2 linked regions of the Rhizobium lentis genome follow. The protein of the gene in region 1 interacts with the protein of each later gene in a pairwise test. Links are inferred from orthologs where the notes say so. Each region holds a gene or a part of one and is shown in the gene's direction. Other genes may lie near its edges.

What was found.
Region 2: the proteins of J0663_RS19925 (region 1) and rlmB interact in binary tests that used the Escherichia coli proteins (3 or more experiments, as listed by UniProt). The link is inferred for Rhizobium lentis from one-to-one orthologs.

What each region holds. Positions count from the first base shown.
Region 1 is NZ_CP071454.1:4,079,232-4,082,238, forward strand. What follows is about bases 1-2,933. They hold J0663_RS19925 (NAD(P)H-hydrate dehydratase), read left to right. Parts: upstream 1-697; coding sequence 698-2,170; downstream 2,171-2,933. Other genes in these bases: J0663_RS19920 (P-II family nitrogen regulator), read right to left, coding at 15-353; J0663_RS19930 (DUF72 domain-containing protein), read right to left, coding at 2,177-2,933. Also shown: more of J0663_RS19930, read right to left, coding at 2,934-2,983; J0663_RS19935 (GNAT family N-acetyltransferase), read right to left, coding at 3,007-3,007. UniProt on the Escherichia coli protein: Bifunctional enzyme that catalyzes the epimerization of the S- and R-forms of NAD(P)HX and the dehydration of the S-form of NAD(P)HX at the expense of ADP, which is converted to AMP.
Region 2 is NZ_CP071454.1:3,589,874-3,592,818, reverse strand. The notes cover bases 75-2,945. They hold rlmB (23S rRNA (guanosine(2251)-2'-O)-methyltransferase RlmB), read left to right. Parts: upstream 75-1,000; coding sequence 1,001-1,891; downstream 1,892-2,945. Other genes in these bases: J0663_RS17200 (hypothetical protein), read left to right, coding at 2,819-2,945; J0663_RS17205 (AprI/Inh family metalloprotease inhibitor), read left to right, coding at 2,015-2,704; tuf (elongation factor Tu), read right to left, coding at 75-303. Outside these bases: more of tuf, read right to left, coding at 1-74. UniProt on the Escherichia coli protein: Specifically methylates the ribose of guanosine 2251 in 23S rRNA.

The sequences.
Region 1 (3,007 bases):
GCTTGGCAAAGTGGTCAGATGGCATCGATGCCGGTCTCGCCGGTACGGATGCGGATAACCTCTTCGACATTTGAGACGAAGATCTTGCCGTCGCCGATGCGGCCCGTCTGCGCCGCCTTGCGGATCGCATCGATGACGGCCTCCGCGTTCTCGTCGGCCAGCACCACCTCGACTTTCACCTTCGGCAGGAAATCGACGACATATTCGGCTCCGCGGTAGAGTTCCGTGTGGCCTTTTTGACGACCGAAGCCCTTGGCTTCCGTGACTGTAATACCCTGCAGGCCGACTTCCTGAAGGGCTTCCTTCACTTCGTCCAGCTTGAAAGGCTTAATGATCGCTTCGATCTTTTTCATGAGAAAATGTCTCTCCGCTTCTCCTGATATGGCAGGGATGTTCCCGCTCGCGGATATGATGCAGATATCGTGCCAGTTTGAAATCCATCCCGGTGAAAAAAGACACAGATTTCGTCAAAATCGGCGCCCCTGCGGGAAAATCCGAACCGGATTTGCGGCTGGAGAGGTGAAATAACATCGCCTGACGCCTAAAATTGCCCCAGAAGCTGAAAAAATCCGCTCCTATCGCGAATCTCAAAATGTCTTCTGGGCAGCCTAAAATCTAAGCAGATGCATAAAATGCAGTCTTTGCAGTAAGATTTCAGGTGGTTGTTTTTTGAGCGTTTTTTGAATTGAATAGGCTGATGAGCGAGAACCTGTCCAACCTCCTTCTCACACCTTCCGAAATGGCGGCGGTCGATGCGGCCGCAGCCGCGTCGGGGATCTGTTCCTTCGACCTCATGGAAAGGGCGGGGGCCGCGGCCGCGGCTGCCGCTCTGCGACGTCATCCCGGCGCGCTGCGTTTTGTTGTGTTCTGCGGACCCGGCAACAATGGCGGCGACGCCTATGTTGCGGCAAGGCATCTGCAGCAGAGTGGGGCGAAGACGGTGTTGTTTCATTTGGGGGATCCGGCTCGGCTGAAAGGGGATGCGGCGCGCGCTCGGTCCGGTTGCGCTCTTGAGGGACAGGGGCTCGAGGTCTACCGTCCCGAGAGCGGCGACGTTGTCATTGATGGCCTGTTCGGCGCTGGGCTGGCCCGCGCGGTGCCCGTGGAAGTCGGACGCTTGATCAACCGCGTCACCGAGGCCGATTTGCCCGTACTGGCCATCGACCTGCCCTCCGGCCTCGATGGCCGCACCGGTAAGGTGCTGGGCGCCGCCTTTCGTGCTCGTAACACCATCACCTTCATGACGCGCAAGCCTGGCCATCTCCTGATGCCGGGCAGGGAGCTTTGCGGCGAGCTGGAGGTTTTCGATATCGGCATTCCTGCTCGGATCATCCGGGCCGAGGCGGGCGGTGCCATCGCTGAGAATACACCTGACGCCTGGAAGGGCGCGCTGCCGGCCGAGCAGCTGGAAACCCACAAATACAAGCGAGGCCATCTGGTCGTTTTCTCGGGCGACGCCGACAAGACGGGGGCTGCGCGCATGTCAGCGATCTCCGGTCTGAAAGCAGGCGCCGGCCTGGTCACGATCGCCGCCTCCGGGGCAGCGATGGCTGCCAATGCCGCGCATCTCACAGCCGTCATGCTGCATGCAGTCGACGACGAGGCGGACCTTGCTGAGTGGCTCTCCGACAAGCGGTTGCAGACTTTCGTCCTCGGTCCCGGCTTTGGCATCGGCGCGAGAGCCCGCGGCTTCGTCAGCGCGCTTGCCGATCGACGGCTCGTGCTCGATGCCGACGGTATCTCTTCGTTCAAGGACGACCCGCAACAGCTTTTTGATCTTTTCCGCGGCGAGCCGCGTCTGGTGTTGACGCCGCACGAAGGCGAATTTTCGCGGCTTTTTCCTGACATCGGCGACGACGAAAATCTGGGGAAGGTGGACAAGGCGGTGGCGGCCGCGCGCCGCGCCAATGCCGCGATCGTCTACAAAGGGGCCGATACCGTCATCGCCTCGCCGGACGGGCGCGCGCTCATCAACACCAATGCGCCAGCCTGGCTTGCCACCGCCGGTTCCGGCGACGTCCTCGCCGGCATTATCGGCGGATTACTCGCCCAGGGCCAGCCGGCTTTCGAGGCCGCGGCCGCCGGAGTCTGGCTGCATGGAGAGACAGCCCACCGCGCCGGCAAGGGGCTGACGGCGGAGGATCTCGCAGCGGCGGTATTGCCGCTTTAACCCGACTTATTGCTCGACCAACTTCTGCAGGGCGATCGCCCCGTGCGGCGCATTGACCTTGCCCTCATGGATCATGAAGGCGAAGACGTCGCGCGGCTCGGCCTTCACTTTCCGATCCTGGTCGATCAGCGGCAGATCGTCCGGAACCTTGCCCTCGGCCCAGCTCTGGAGCCGGTCTGCCCAGGCCTTCAGATCCTTGTCGGGGTAACAGGTCGGAATATCGTCCGATCCCTTCTGCAGCCTCGCATAGACGAAATCGGCGGTAACGTCGGCGATCATCGGATATTCGAAATGTTCGGCGCAGACCGGCGCCACCCCATATCTAGCCAGCAGCGCGACGAATTCCGGCACCTTGAAGGAATCGTGCCGCACCTCGACCACATGGCGGAGCGCCAGCCCGTCCTGCTTTGCCGGCAGCAGCTTCAGAAAAGCCTCGAAATCTTCCGGATCGAACTTCTTCGTCGGCGCGAACTGCCAGAGCAGCGGCCCGAGATGGTCGCCGAGTTCGCTGATTCCGGATGTCAGAAACCGCTCCATCGATTCACCAGCCTCGGCAAGCACCCGCCGATTGGTGACGAAACGCGTCGCCTTCAGCGAAAAGACGAAACCCTCGGGCACATCGGCCGCCCATTTGGCAAAGACCGCCGGCTTCTGCGTGCTGTAATAGGTGCCGTTGACCTCAATGACCTTCAACTGGCGGCTGGCATAATGCAGCTCGTCCTTCTGTTTCAGGTCTTCTGGAAAGAAATGCCCGCGCCAGGGCTCGAAGGTCCAACCCCCGATGCCGGTGCGGATAATGCCGGATTTCGTCATGTCGTCCTCCCTTTGGCAGCCGCT
Region 2 (2,945 bases), 490 kb from region 1 along the record:
GCAAACCAGGATCGCGCCGTCCATCTGTGCGGCACCGGTGATCATGTTCTTCACGTAGTCGGCGTGGCCGGGGCAGTCGACGTGCGCGTAGTGGCGGTTCGGCGTCTCATACTCAACGTGCGCCGTCGAGATCGTGATGCCGCGCGCCTTCTCTTCCGGAGCCGCGTCGATCTGGTCGTACGCCTTGAACTCACCGAAGTACTTCGTGATCGCTGCCGTCAGAGACGTCTTGCCGTGGTCAACGTGGCCGATCGTGCCGATGTTGACGTGCGGCTTGTTGCGCTCAAACTTACTCTTTGCCATTTGAATGCTTCCTGTGAACGAAATGGTGGCCCCGGCGAACCGGTTTAGTGCCGCCGTTTAAGGCTTTCGGCGAAATTGCGCAAGACTTAATTGCAGACGCCAATCTTGGCGTGACAGCGCATATGGGAGACAATCCGCCGCCTGCAAGGCGATTCGCCGGAACCGCTTCAAAAAACGCTGGAATCGCAGCGAAAATCGAGCGGCGCCAAGGCAAGCTCGTGCGAATCCGGACCTCAGGCGCCCTCACCTTCCAGCGCAAATGATGCCTGCGGGCCAATCGCCGGCGGAGAATGAACTGACGTCAGGAAAACTGGAGCGGGTAGCGGGAATCGAACCCGCGTATTCAGCTTGGAAGGCTGCTGCTCTACCATTGAGCTATACCCGCGGGTTGGTCCGATCCGATGACGAATGGTGGAGAGAGTTGGATTTGAACCAACGTAGGCTGAGCCAACGGATTTACAGTCCGTCCCCTTTAACCACTCGGGCATCTCTCCAGTTTTCGTCCGGATCTTGAAGACCAAGTTCGTCAGACTTCGAAGCGTTGCCGCCCGTCGTCTGCGCCGCGTATATGACCGGAGCATTTCCGTCTGTCAACACGATGACAATGGAAAAAACGCGAAAAATTTCATTCGCCGCCGAAAAGCCGGCACATGAAAGAAAGCCTATGCGGCGGCGAAGGCCGTGGCTATAAAGCCGCATGAGCAAAGACAACAAATCCGGCGGCAAGGCCGCGACAGACCCATCCGCCAAGGATACGCACTACGCCAATCTGAGGCGCGCGCATCGCGACGCCAAGCGCGAACGCGGGGAGATCCCGACACCTCAACCGCAGAAGCGCAAGCGCGGGGCTGAGGACTGGAAGCCGCCGGCACTCGCGCCCGACCAGGTATATCTCTACGGCCTGCACACGGTACGCGCCGCCCTCGACAATCCAGAGCGCAAGAAGATCAAGCTGTTCGTGACGCAGAATGCGCTCGCGCGTCTGGAAATCGACGCCGAGACGCTCGCCATTCCCTTCGAAATCGTCTCCCCGCACGAGATCGACAAGGTGCTCGGCCCCGAGGCGATTCACCAGGGCGTCATGCTGGAAACACGGCCGCTGCCGGTGCGCCGGCTCGAAGCGCTGAAGGACAGCCCTCTTCTGCTCGTGCTCGACCAGGTCACCGATCCGCACAATGTCGGCGCGATCATGCGCTCGGCCGTCGCCTTCAATGCCGGGGCCGTCATCACCACCCAGAGACATAGCCCGACCGAGTCGGGCGTGCTCGCCAAGTCCGCCTCCGGCGCTCTGGAGCTGATACCTTATATACAGATCACCAACCTCGCCGATGCGCTCGGCGAATTGCACAAGCTCGGCTTCTCCACCATCGGCCTCGATTCGGAAGGGCCGGCGCCGCTCGAGGGCACCTTCTCAGGCGACAAGGTGGCGCTGGTGCTCGGTTCCGAGGGCAAGGGGCTCAGGCAGAAGACGCGCGAGACCGTCAACGCGCTTGCCCGTCTCGACATGCCCGGCGCGATCAAATCGCTGAACGTTTCGAATGCAGCGGCGATCGCGCTTTATGCGGCGCGGCTCTACTTGAAGGCATAGGCCATGTCGCGCAAAAGCGTGTAGCGGCTTTGCGCCAAAAGACGGAAAATAAAGAGCTGCGTGCGGCAAACGGGTCTGAATTGCCACGCATTTCAGGCCGGCCGTGACAAAGGGGGAATTGTCATGATCCATATGGTCCGGCTGACAGCTCCTGCAGTGGCGCTCCTGGCCTGCGGTGTGGCATACGCGCAGGATATCGATCCCGATGTGCTGAAAGCGCAAGCCGGAACCTATCTCGTTGCCCCGGAAGACGGCCGCGCGGGATGCCGGATGACGTTGGAAACCGACATGGCAATCGGCGGTTATTCGCTCTCCGGCCAGGATTCCTGCATCAAGGTGCTGCCGGCGTTCGCCGAAGCCTCCGCCTGGAATTTCGACGGCGATGGCGGGCTGATCCTGATCGATGCCGTACGCGAAGTGATTGCCCGTTTCGTCGAGAATGAAGGCGCGCCGATGAAGACGGAAGACGGTGCGCCGCTCCTGCTGATCGCGGCTCCCGACGGCGTCGATCGCCTGCCAACCTATGGCAGCCTTGCCGGTGCATGGACGATGCGGAGGCCGGGCGGCGAAAAGCTCTGCGGCGTGACGCTTGACGGAAATGTCGGGGCTGACGAAAATGCGCCGCTGTCACTGTCCGGAGACTGCACCGCCGCCGTCACCGGACTGAAGCTTACGGCCTGGCATATCGATGGCTTCAGGCTGACGCTGATGGGCGACGGCGGTTCGTCGCTTAGCTTCGATATGCGCGCCGACGGCAATTTCGACAAATCGAAAGAGGAAGGCGGCAAGCCGCTTTCGATCGTGCGCCGCTGATCCAGGCTCTCCGGAGAAATCCACTTTTGCCTTGGAATGACCTTCTGGAGCATTATGATCGGCTGGCGATCGATCGTAGCGACCGGTCACAAGCAAGAAGGAGCGATTCCCATCATGGCCATCCGACCGCTCATATTCGGTATCCTCTTCATCGCGGCGTTTGTGGGAATCATTCTCAGCATCATATGGGTGGACACGTCGCATCCCGTCCACCAGCCCGACCCTCTGTCGCCGACGGCGC